3 regions of the Pseudoalteromonas sp. DY56-GL79 genome follow, and region 1 is predicted to be linked to each of the others. Evidence: predicted binding sites of a transcription regulator. Region 1 holds the regulator's gene; each other region holds the start of a gene.

Region 1 (4,256 bases):
AATTTGCTAGAAGCCAAAGCAAACGAAATTCGCTACGACGTTGCGAAAGGCACCTTAGTCATTTCTGGCGATGCGGAAATCAATCAAACTGGGCAAAAAATCAATGCTCAGGTCATCACCTATGACATTGAAAAGCAACTGATCAGTGCTGAGCGCTCAGACCAAGAAGATTCCCGTGTAAGAACCATCCTTGTTCCTGTTGATGACAAAAAAGACGCAAAAGATAAAAAAGCGCAGGAAGAAGGTAACAATTAATGAGCGAGCTCAAAGCAACTGGTCTAGCAAAGAGTTATAAAGGCCGCCAGGTCGTCAAAAATGTTGGCTTAAGTGTTCAAGCTGGCAGCATTGTAGGCTTATTGGGCCCGAATGGCGCAGGTAAAACCACGACCTTTTATATGATTGTAGGGTTAGTACCAAGCGACAAAGGTTTTATTCAGATTGATGACGAAGATATCACTTTGCTACCAATGCACAGCCGCGCGCGACTTGGTATTGGTTATCTACCGCAAGAGTCTTCGATCTTTAGAAAACTCACGGTCTATCAAAATTTGATGGCGATTTTAGAAACTCGAAAAGACTTATCTAAAGTTGAAAGAGAAGCTGAACTAAACGAGTTACTGGATGAGTTTAATATCCAACACATTCGCGACTCACAGGGCATGGCATTGTCGGGAGGCGAAAGAAGACGCGTAGAAATTGCTCGCGCTTTAGCCGCTAACCCTAAGTTTATCCTGTTAGATGAACCTTTTGCTGGTGTTGATCCTATTTCGGTGTTAGATATAAAGACAATCATAGAGCACCTAAAAAACCGCGGTATCGGTGTGCTAATCACCGATCATAACGTTAGAGAAACACTGGACGTATGTGAAAAAGCCTACATCGTTTCACATGGTGAGTTAATCGCTGCAGGCACGCCAGAACATGTTTTGGCAGATCAAACCGTAAGAGATGTCTACCTAGGCGAACAATTCAAGCTATAGTTAAGACGTAGTATTAATAACTGTTAAAAAGGATTGTTAGAGATACATGAGGCAATCATTACAGCTGCGCATGGGGCAGCAACTTACAATGACTCCACAACTGCAACAAGCCATTCGCTTGCTGCAGCTTAGTACATTGGATCTGCAACAAGAAATACAAGAAGCATTAGACAGCAATCCATTGTTGGAAGTGGAAGAAGGTGATAATACTGACGGCGAAAACACTGACCAACACAGTCAAGAAAAGAGCAGTGCTGACGACAATCAAGATTCAAGCGATGAAGTGCAGGTTAGTGACTATGAGATAGACTCAGATACAGCCATGAGCAAAGACACGGTGAGCGATGACCTCGCCATGGATGTCACTTGGGACGAGTATATGAGTGCAGCGCCCGCTGCAAGCTCAGGCCCACTTCCCGATGACGATAATGTTTATCAAGGGGAAACCTCTGAATCTCTCCACGACTATCTCATGTGGCAACTTGAGCTGACACCATTTAGTCCAACAGATAGAGCGATTGCGATTGCGATTATTGAAGCGGTCGACCTGTCAGGCATTTTAACACTGTCTTGCGAAGACATTTTAGAAAGCATTAATGATGAGAGTAGCGAAGAGCCTATTGAGCTGGATGAAGTCGAAGCCGTGCTCAAACGTATTCAGCTTTTCGATCCTGTCGGTATCGCAGCGCGTAGTTTACAAGAATGCTTGTGTATTCAGCTAAATCAATTCGCCCCAGATACGCCATGGATTGCCGAAACGAAAATGATCCTGACAGAGCATATCGACTTGCTTGCCAGCCGTGACTATCGAACTTTGACTAAGAAAACACGCCTTAAAGAAGCCGATCTCAAAGAGGTCATGACGTTAATTCATAGTCTTAACCCAAAACCAGCGGCAAGCATTATTCATGAAGAGCCTGAATATGTGATCCCTGACGTATCGGTGAAAAAAGTAAAAGGTCGTTGGGTCGTAGAGCTAAATCCTGATGCTATGCCTAAAATAAAAGTAAACGACCATTATGCTGCGATGTCTAGAACAGCGAAATCCAGTACAGATAGTCAGTTTATTCGCTCACATTTACAAGAAGCGAAGTGGTTTATTAAAAGCTTAGAAAGCCGAAATGATACTTTATTAAAAGTTACCAATTGCATTGTGCAACAACAACAGGCATTCTTTGAACATGGCCCCGAAGCAATGCGCCCTATGGTGCTAAATGATGTTGCTGAAATGGTTGAGATGCATGAGTCCACAATTTCCCGTGTGACAACACAAAAATACATGCATACACCTCGGGGAATATTTGAGCTGAAGTACTTCTTCTCTAGCCATGTAAGTACAGAAAATGGAGGTGAGTGCTCTTCTACAGCAATTAGAGCACTTATCAAAAAGCTGATAGCTGCAGAAAATACCGCGAAACCATTGAGTGACAGCAAAATTGCAGATATCTTAGCTGAGCAAGGAATTAAGGTAGCGAGACGTACGATTGCAAAATATCGTGAATCCCTAGCCATTCCACCGTCAAATCAGCGTAAAAGCTTGATATAAGACGTAAAAACCAAGAAGGAAAAATGCTTATGCAACTAAATCTAACTGGTCGCCATGTAGAAATTACTGACTCATTAAGAGACTATGTCACCAACAAGTTTGCGAAGCTAGAAAGGCACTTTGATCATATCAATAACGTGCATGTGATCCTTGATGTCGAGAAGCTAGTACAAAAAGCAGAAGCAACATTACACGTAAACGGCGGCGAGCTATTTGCATCAACAGAGCATCAAGATATGTATGCCGCAATTGATGGCCTTATCGACAAGCTAGATCGTCAAGTTATTAAACACAAAGAGAAGCTCACTCGACACTAAGATGAAATTAAGTGAATTGGTGAACAAGGACTGCAGTAAAGCTGCGGTCCTTTTTAATAGCAAAAAACGTATTTTAGAATACATCAGCGAACTGGCTCATAGCCAAATTCCAAATACCAGTCAGCATGCTATCTTAGACGCTTTAATGGCGCGAGAGAAATTAGGCAGCACAGGGATCGGTAAAGGTATTGCCATTCCTCATGGTAGACTTGAAGGTTTGGATAAAATCCTTGCAATGGTGCTTGTTAGCGAGCAAGGGATCCAGTTTGAAGCCATAGATAAGCAGCCTGTCGATATTTTTGTCGCGTTCATCGTACCCGAAGGTGATAATCAACAGCACCTGAAGACCTTAGCGGCGATTGCTGATACACTCAAAGACAAGTCTTTTTGCAAAATGCTTAGGCAAGCAAAAAGTGATGACGAGTTATATGCAGTGATCCAAGGTGAACTTGATGAGTGATGAAGAAAAAGGACTCGAGCTTATCATTATCAGTGGCCGCTCAGGCTCTGGTAAATCTGTAGCGCTTCGAGTATTGGAAGACTTAGGCTACTATTGTGTAGATAACATTCCAGTCAATTTACTGCCGTCTTTAGTCCGCAGCGTTTCCGACAATTATAATAAAATTGCAGTCAGTATTGATGTTAGAAACTTGCCTAAAGAACAGGACGAGTTTAATGACATTCTTGAATACTTGCCTGGTTTCGCCAAACCTACCCTGTTTTATTTAGACAGTGACGATCAAACCCTGATAAAACGCTTCTCAGAAACACGCCGTTTGCACCCTCTTTCACTACATAATCTTCCATTAGATGTTGCGATAAAGAAAGAACGGGAATTGTTAGACGTGTTGATCACACGCGCTGATTTTCTCATTGATACTACAGGCCTGAGCGTTCATCAACTTGCGGAAGATATCCGCGAAAAAATCTTAGGTAAGAAAGACAAACAACTCATTATTACCTTTGAATCTTTCGGCTTTAAACACGGCATCCCAAAACAAGCGGATTACGTTTTTGATGCGCGCTTTTTGCCCAACCCACATTGGGAGCCTGAGCTTAAGCCGCTAACTGGCCTAGATCAGCCAGTCAAAGACTATTTGTCGAGTCACAGCATCGTGCAAAAGTTTACTTGGCAGATCCAAACCTTTGTACAAACTTGGTTACCACACTTAGAGCGTAATAATCGCAGTTATCTAACGATCGCAATAGGATGTACTGGTGGACAACATCGCTCGGTATACTTAGCGCAAACCATTGGCGAGCGATTTGCAAAAACCCATCCCAACGTCAAAATTCGCCACCGTGAGCAAGAGGGTTAAATGTTAGAAGATACGTTTTTAATCCAGAACAAGCTCGGCCTGCACGCTCGAGCAGCGACGGTTCTTGCGCAATTAGCGACCCAATTTGATGCCG
Region 2 (4,256 bases), on a different contig from region 1:
ACGGTTCGTTATTCATCATGGGAAATGGCTTTCAAACGCAGTTCCAACATGCCGTACCTCCTACACCTAAAGAGATTGGTGCTAGATTCAATCTGACCTTTAGGCAGTTTGCTTGGCCCAATATTACGTAGGTGAACGATGAAAGTGGGGTTTTATCAATTTGCAGTCAACTATGGCGACCCTCAATGCAACCGGACAACCATAGAAAAAACTTTATCACAGGCTGACTTTGATCTCATCGTCTTACCCGAATTATGTACTTCAGGTAGCCTCTTTCTTTGCCATACTCATATGGAGGAAATGGCAGAGGAGTTATCCGACAGCACGACTATCAGCCTGCTTCAATCTATCGCACAACAACAACACGGTACTATCATCGCTGGCATCATTGAGAAGGCAGGCTGTGAGCACTTTAATAGTGCGGCTATAGTGGGTCCAGAAGGGATTGTTGGCGTACATCGCAAGGTTTTTTTAGCACCGCCCGATAAGCGCTTTTTTCAATCAGGTAATGCATTCAAAGTGCACGAAGTAATGGGTATTAAAGTGGGTATTTTATTATGTTACGACATCTGGTTTGAAGAGGGGCTGACGCAACTCACCGATCAGGGTGTACAGCTCATTGTGAACCCTTCAAATTATTGTGGCGAAGACAGCCTTGATACAATCATAAAACAAGCCAAGAAGTATAAAGTCCATATTATTTCAGCCAATCGCCTAGGAATGGACCACAGCAATGGCACGGGAATTCAATTTATCGGCCAAAGCCTTCTTGTGAGCCCTAATGGAGAGGTACTTATACTCGGCGATGCAGAGGAGCAGCTTATCACAACCGAAATAGACTTCTTGACCTCGTCATAAAGGTAACGAGAATTATCACCTTCAGGAGCTGCTCAATTTTGGTTTTGCATCCACTGCAATTCTTGATATTATCGCAACTCGTTGGGGAGTAGCCTGCTTCCAATGCTCGGAAGAGTTCGTATCAACATAATTGGCCACATGCCATGGTGCGGACACCTCTCGGTTGGCGAGACCATCGATATATCCATGCCTGTGGTCGGGCGTGTGGATGTATCGTGGACTCAAATCGCCCGACCGGAGCAATGTAAATGAATTTCGTCACCCTGCTACTGTTAGCATACGCCATGTCTACCGATGCGTTTGCCGCGGCAATCGGTAAAGGCGCCAGCCTAAAATCACCTCGGCTTACCGAAGCCATAAAAATCGGCCTTATTTTTGGGATTATTGAAGCCAGTACACCGCTGATTGGCTGGTTAATAGGACAATCTGCAGCTGGCTATGTCGAGGCTTGGGATCATTGGATTGCGTTTATCTTATTGTTAGGACTTGGCGCTCATATGATTTATGAGAGCCTTAAGGGTGACGATGATGCACCAACGCAACACGCAAAGCAGCCTTGGTTAAAAACCATTATCACAGCGTTTGGCACTAGCATTGATGCGATGGCTGTCGGTGTCAGTCTCGCATTTGTTGATGTGAATATATGGCTCGCCGCTGCGCTCATTGGCCTTGCCACCACCATGATGGTAACAATTGGGGTGATGATTGGGCATTCGGCTGGAAAGTTTCTTGGTAGTCGAGCTGAAACCTTTGGAGGGGTGACCTTAATCTGTGTGGGAACTTGGTTGCTATATAGCCATCTTTCGATTTAATCTGACTCGCAGAAAGAGCGGTATATTTACCGCTCGCTTACTTATCCCTTTACCTTAGGGCTAATGGCTTTTAAGCCTTTTTAATCGCTTTTTTCAGCTTTTTGATTTTCGCTTCATGCTTTTCAATCTTTGCTTTACGCGCTTTCAGCTCTTTTTTAAGCGCTTTAACATCGCTTTTCTTCGCCATAACTAATCTCCTTTGGTTGTTTTGCGAACACCTACTACCATAGCAAAGTGACTGACAATATCAAACTACACCTGCGCTACTGCGTTACCTGCAACCTAATAGTGGTAATTTTGACCAAATACTATTTTGTACAACTAAATATTAGTAAATAAATAGAGTAAGTTGATATTAAAAAATACTAACCAATTGTTTTATAAATGATTTAATGTTGGCTTGGTTGTTGCTACTCTAACCACAAATCAAGAGAACGGAACCAACCATATGTCTGTACCATTAAAAGATAGACCTCTCGAATCCGTCAGGGAAGAGGTGATTGACCAGTTAATTCTAAATTACAGCCACGGTGAGCTTTCGGCTGATGCATTCGAGAGACGATTGGATAAAGCATACGACCTGAACGAACAAGAACAAATTGCAGCACTTAGTGCTGATTTACCGCTCAAGTCGGATGCAAGATATCACAGCGAAAAAGCCGCTCGTTTGGGTCCAAAATTTACCTCAAGCGTAGATGGTGCTGAGGCAATAAGCATTACCTCTATACTTAGTTCCAACCATCGCAGTGGCGAGTGGGTCGTACCTAAAGAGATCCACCTAAAAAACTACCTTGGCAGCTTGGAACTAGATTTTAGCAACGCAATTTTTAGTCACCCTGAAGTACATATTTATATAGATTGCATTTTAGGCAGTGACGAAATCTTTGTACCAGACACAGTCGACGTCGTCACCGATATTCGTAATATTATGGGTTCAGTAGAAAACACAAGAAATACGCTTGCATCTGCAGGACAGGTGAAACAGCGTCCACGAATTTATATTCACGGCAGAATGATTTTGGGTAGCATTGAAGTTAGTGTAAAACGCTCGATGAAAGCGCAAATAAAGCAATTTGCCGACGGCCTTAAATCCCTATTTGGTGACGGCACGAAATCCAAAAGCTAAAGCTTTATAAAAAACCCCTTGGCATCAAGTTCAGGGGTTTTTTATTATCCGAATAGTAAAGTAACCTTTTTACTTCTCTACCGGAAAGCCTCTATCACGCATCAGCGCCTCAACTTCAGCGTCACGACCTCTAAACTTGCGATATGCTTCAGCAGGATCCATTGAGTTGCGAACTGAGAATAGGTAATCTACCAAACGCTGTGCAACGTCTTTGTCGTAGAAGCCACCTGGCGCTTCTGCAAACGCTTCTGCAGCATCAGAAGTTAATACCTCAGCCCACAGGTAACCGTAGTAACCCGCTGAATAACCTTCACCTGAGAATACGTGACCAAAGTGAGTTGTACGATGACGCATCACTACCTCGTCCGGCATGCCGAGCGCACCTAACTGAGACTTTTCGAATGCAACGGGGTCGCCGATCTTGTCAGGATCTGTGGTATGGAAAAGCATATCCATGATAGCCGATCCAAGGTATTCAGTCGTCGCGAACCCTTGGTTAAAGGTTGCTGACTTCTTGATTTTCTCGACTAGTGCTTTAGGCATAGGTTTGCCTGTTTTATAGTGAACTAGGTAACGATTGATCACTTCATCTGTCGCCAACCAACGCTCCAATAACTGAGATTGAAACTCAGTGTAGTCGCGCACGCCAGAGTTTGAACTTGGATACTTCACGTTTGATGAAAGCGCATGCAGCGCGTGACCAAACTCGTGGAAATAGGTTTCTGCATCTGACCAAGAAATTAAGGTCGCTTCACCTTCTGGTGCTTTCACAAAGTTGGAGTTGTTTGAGCTAAGCACATTTGTTTTACCATCAAATGTTGTATGGCTACGATATGATAAGGCCCACGCACCAGAGCGTTTACCTTTACGTGCGAACGGGTCTAAATACCAAAGACCGATATTATCACCGGTGGTTTTGTCTGTTACTTCCCATACACGAACCTCAGGGTGGAACACTGGTACTGAGCCCTTAGGCACTTCGGTGAACTCAAAGTTAAACAAACGGCCTGCAACATAGAACATTGCTTCGCGCAGATTGTCTAGCTGTAAATAAGCTTTAACTTCATTCGAATCCAATTGGTATTTAGCTTGGCGAACCTTCTCTGCGTAGAAACGGTAATCCCATGGCTTAATGGTGATATCAGCGCCTTCTTTGTCGGCGATCGCTTGCATGTCAGCAACTTCTTCTTTCACGCGCGCAATTGCTGCTGGCCACACTTTTTTCATCAGCGCCATCGCGTTTTCAGGCTTTTTCGCCATGCGATCTTCAAGACGCCACTGCGCATAATTATCGTAACCCAGTAAGTTAACGCGCTCATGTCTAAGCGTTAAGATGTCAGAGATAATCGCTTTATTGTCGTACTCATCACCGTTGTTGCCGCGGTTATAGTAGTTGTTCCATACTTTCTCGCGTAACTCACGCTCTGTTGAGTAGGTTAAAAATGGATCCATTGACGAGC
Region 3 (4,256 bases), on a different contig from region 1:
CTTCCTTGCGCAATTGCATATACGTTACCATCGACCCCTTTTAGAAAGGTCTGAAGTAAAGTACCGCCTCGTAAACTACCAGCACTACCAATAGATGAAACGGTAACGTCAATGGTTTGGCCGGGCTTAACAAAAGGTGGCAGATCTGCGTGAACCGCAACAGCCGCAACATTTTTAATTTTTGGCTTTAAGCTTGCGGGCATCGTGATCCCAAAGCTATTCAACATCGCTTTAAAGCTTTGCTCGGTAAATCTGGTTTGCTCACCGGTACCAGGCAAGCCTACAACGAGGCCGTAGCCAACCAGTTGATTTGAACGAACACCTTCAACCATACTGACGTCTTTAACTCGCTCAGCAGAAGCCAAAGAAGAAAAACCAACCAACGTAATGGCCGCACCGATAAGCAAAATATTCTTAAGCATATTGTTCATTTTCAGCACCTTAAAACGGCATCAGCGCGCTCATAAAGAAACTCGTTAACCAACCTGCACTTTGCACTTCTTGTTGGTCACCTTTACCTGAATATTGAATTCTGGCATTTGCCACTCGATTAGACTCAACAGTGTTATCTGCGGTCACATCCTGAGGTCTTACCAATCCTTCTAAGCGAATAAATTCCTCTCCAGTATTGAGGGTTAACCACTTTTCACCGCGGATCACTAAATTACCGTTAGGCAATACTCGGGTTACATTGACCGATATATTCCCGAATAAGCTATTTGACTGATTAGACTTCGAATCACCAGAGAAAGAAGAACTGGATTTAGCACCAAACTGTATCGCTTCCTTTCCGATATTGATGGCATTGCCACCAAGACCAATCACAGGGTCTAAGCTCGAATCACTGGATTTATCCAGCTCAGAATTTGCAGCTTTGGTCGCCTGAGTCGTTTCTCTGAGTACGATGGTAATAATATCGCCGACTCTTAACGCTTTTTTGTCAGCATAAAGATCATTGGAAAACTGCGTATTAAATAATGACCCTGTTGCCACCATTTGGGCTTGATTATCCTCGGGATAGATAGGCGCATAATACGGATCGTCACGCACCACATTTTTATTTTGTGTTGTACTACATCCAGATAATGCAGCGACCGTTACGATGGCTAAATATAATGCACGCATAATACCCCCTACCCAATTACAGCTGTTGATTAATGTAGCTCAGCATCTGATCTACCGTTGAAATCACTTTTGAGTTCATCTCATACACGCGTTGTGTCTCAATTAGATTTACAAGCTCTTCGGTCACATTAACGTTTGACGTTTCAAGTGCGCCTTGCACAATCTTACCTAGCCCTTCAACGCTTGGATTACCTTGTACTGGTGCACCACTTACCGCAGTTTCCGTGTACAAGTTTTGTCCAATCGGTTCAAGACCTGATGGGTTAATAAAGTCACTGATCGTCAATTGCCCAATGACAACGTTTTCAGCTTGTCCAGCAACGCGCACTGATACTTCGCCATCTTGAGAGATAGTGATTGACTGTGCATCGTCGGGCACATTCATCTCAGGTAACACAGGAAAACCCGCACCAGAGGTAACTATCCGCCCCTCTTCATCCGTCGTGAATTGACCGTTTCTTGAATACGCAGTTGTGCCATCTGGCATCTGAATCTCAAAAAAGCCCGGACCTTGGATCATCCAATCTAAAGAGTTTTCGGTACTTAACATATTACCTTGAGAAAAATTCTTTTGGTTAGCGACCACTTTGGCACCTGCACCAAGCATTAGGCCTGATGGTAGTTCTGTATCTTGAGAGCTGCGGCCACCTGGTTGATTGATGTTTTGATACAGCAAGTCTTCGAATATCGCCCGACTCTTTTTGTAGCCGACGGTACTGGCGTTCGCCAAGTTGTTCGAAATAACTGAAATATCAGTTTGCTGAGCATCTAAGCCTGTTTTACTTATCCATAATGCTGGATTCATAATCTCTACCTCACTCTTAAACTATGCGTAGGAGCGAAGTGTGTCGCTCATCTATTTCTTCAGCTGTTTTCATCAGCTTAATTTGCATTTCAAATTGTCTTTGATGGTTGATCATATCCACCATCTCATGAACGGGATTGACGTTGGACATCTCTAAGAAGCCACTCATTACTTTTGCAGTTGGAGATATTTCACAAAAGCCACAGATCCCATCTTCTAGCTTATCTTCTTTTGGTCTATAAAGGCCGTCATTGCCTTTTTGTAGCTTGCTATTGTCTGCTTCAATAATTTTCAGCCGATCAACCACTTCAAGAAAGTTAGCGGGAGCGCCTTGTGGACGCACTTGAATAGAGCCATCGTCACTAAACACCACTTTATCAACGGGGATAGGTAAGACAATAGGCCCACCTTCGCCAATAAGTTGACGCCCATGAGCTGTGACTAACGCACCGTCATTACGAATATTGAGCGTGCCGACTTTGGTGTAAGCTTCTTCGCCAGACGCATCAACGACGCTGATCCATGACTTATCATCTACTGCAATATCAAGCTCACGACCAGTTTCAACGATTGCACCACCAGTCATATTAGTACCTGGACGTTCTTGCATAGCAAAAACCCGAGAGGGTAACCCTTCTCCGAATGCCTGCATTGAACGCGCTTGAGCAAAATCTGCTTTGAAGCCAGTCGTGTTGGCATTAGCAAGGTTATTCGCTTTGAGTGCCACACCGCGTAAGCTCTGCTTAGCGCCTGACATAGCGATATACACCATTTTATCCATGACGATGACCTATAAAATTCAAACTTAATCTAGTTAATGCAAACACAGTGCCAAAGTGATGAGATGTTTTTGACGGGCATAAAAAAGGCTGCCTTTGTAGCAGCCTTTGGAGGGCATAATATATTATCGGATCTGTAATATATTTTGTTGCAATGTTGAGTTCACCTCAAGCGCTCGAGAGTTCGCTTGGAAATTACGCTGGGCACTGATAAGGTCAACTAACTCGTTTGTAAGGTTGACGTTCGATTGCTCTAACGCCGATGAACTAATACCACCAAGCGTACCTGTGTTTGGCTCGCCTGCTAGTGGCTCGCCGGAAGATAGACTTTTCTTCCACTCAGTATTACCAATCGCTTGGAGGCCTTGAGAATTCGGGAAGCGTACGAGCGCGACTTGCCCTAGGAAAGTCGAGTCACCGTTAGTGTATGAAGCTACTACCTTGCCATCAGTACCAATATCAATACCAGCTAGTCGACCTACGGTTGCACCGTCTTGTTCCAGCGCTTTCACTTCAAATCGACCTGATGAATATTGTGTCGGTAACTTCTGAGCCGTGTTTGCTTCATCACGCCAGTTAACAACAATATCATTCGGGAAGGTTGCGCCGTTTTCTAACAAGTTTGACATACCAATAGTTGGATCGACCGCATCTTGAGGACCTGCAAGGCTAAGCGGGTTAAACGTTGTACCCGTATTGTTACTAAATGTCAGTGGTGAAGCTGATGGATCATCCGCTGTTTGTGAAGGAATACCACTTGCGTCAAAACGAAATACGCTTACTGGAGTGTATGGCACAGGTGGTGTTGCTGCTGGATCAATTTGCTGCGCATTATGGTTAAAAGGTTTATCGTCCATTGTTGCGTAAGTAGACCACTCATTATCCGCTGTTTTTCTGAAGAATAACTGCAATGTATGTGATTCACCCAACGAATCATATACCGTAATTGCTGTTCTTGAATTATATGAGGCACGTTGCTCAGGATCAAAAGCAATCGTAGGTGGTTGCGCAGTCGCATCTAGGTTAAACGAGGTATAGATTTGCGATGTTGCACGAGGAGAACCTGATGCATCTGGAATTTGAACGGGTGATGTTGTGCTTAAACTCAAAGACGTGGTATCACCTGTAGATGGATCGACTGGAAAGCCTTGCAAGTAATCACCCTTAGCATTCACGATAAAGTTGTCTTTGTTGAGCTTAAATGCACCCGCTCGAGAATAGGTGAAATCTTGTGACTGGAGCGAGTTTGACATGGCAAAATAGCCTTCGCCCTCAATCGCCAAGTCTAGCGAGTTTTGCGTAAACTTTAATGACCCTTGGTGAAACTGCTGTGCAACCATGGTAGTTTGTACACCATCGCCATTTTTCGTTTTGCCAGAGCTAAAAACCGAAGACGCGTAAACATCAGCAAATTCTGCGCGAGACTCTTTAAAACCCGTCGTGTTCACGTTAGCAATGTTATTTGCTGTTACGTCCAAGTCTTTTTGCGCGGCGGCAATACCTGTCAGTGCTATATTGAAACTCATACTCTCACCTCTAAGTTCTTA

Evidence for each region. The regulator sigma-54, encoded in region 1, starts transcription at its own class of promoters, with help from an activator protein. The targets are predictions, from matches to a motif close to GTTGGCACGNNNNTNGNNT.
Region 2: the regulator sigma-54 is predicted to act here: its motif matches at 2,065-2,083, upstream of NO992_RS17140 (LiaF domain-containing protein).
Region 3: the regulator sigma-54 is predicted to act here: its motif matches at 2,748-2,766, upstream of NO992_RS01725 (flagellar basal body rod protein FlgF).

What each region holds. Positions count from the first base shown of each region.
Region 1 covers NZ_JANHZS010000006.1:55,558-59,813, reverse strand. Annotated here, with positions in the region: gene lptA (lipopolysaccharide transport periplasmic protein LptA) at 1-255, shown strand, start outside; gene lptB (LPS export ABC transporter ATP-binding protein) at 255-980, shown strand; gene NO992_RS05820 (RNA polymerase factor sigma-54) at 1,027-2,526, shown strand; gene hpf (ribosome hibernation promoting factor) at 2,556-2,843, shown strand; gene ptsN (PTS IIA-like nitrogen regulatory protein PtsN) at 2,845-3,303, shown strand; gene rapZ (RNase adapter RapZ) at 3,296-4,162, shown strand; gene NO992_RS05800 (HPr family phosphocarrier protein) at 4,163-4,256, shown strand, end outside.
Region 2 covers NZ_JANHZS010000024.1:16,033-20,288, forward strand. Annotated here, with positions in the region: gene NO992_RS17125 (alpha-ketoglutarate-dependent dioxygenase AlkB) at 1-131, shown strand, start outside; gene NO992_RS17130 (nitrilase-related carbon-nitrogen hydrolase) at 139-858, shown strand; yybP-ykoY riboswitch at 930-1,070, shown strand; gene NO992_RS17135 (manganese efflux pump MntP family protein) at 1,107-1,670, shown strand; gene NO992_RS17140 (LiaF domain-containing protein) at 2,119-2,796, shown strand; gene NO992_RS17145 (M3 family metallopeptidase) at 2,866-4,256, opposite strand, start outside.
Region 3 covers NZ_JANHZS010000002.1:82,069-86,324, reverse strand. Annotated here, with positions in the region: gene NO992_RS01740 (flagellar basal body P-ring protein FlgI) at 1-422, opposite strand, end outside; gene flgH (flagellar basal body L-ring protein FlgH) at 442-1,125, opposite strand; gene flgG (flagellar basal-body rod protein FlgG) at 1,142-1,930, opposite strand; gene NO992_RS01725 (flagellar basal body rod protein FlgF) at 1,947-2,711, opposite strand; gene flgE (flagellar hook protein FlgE) at 2,835-4,235, opposite strand.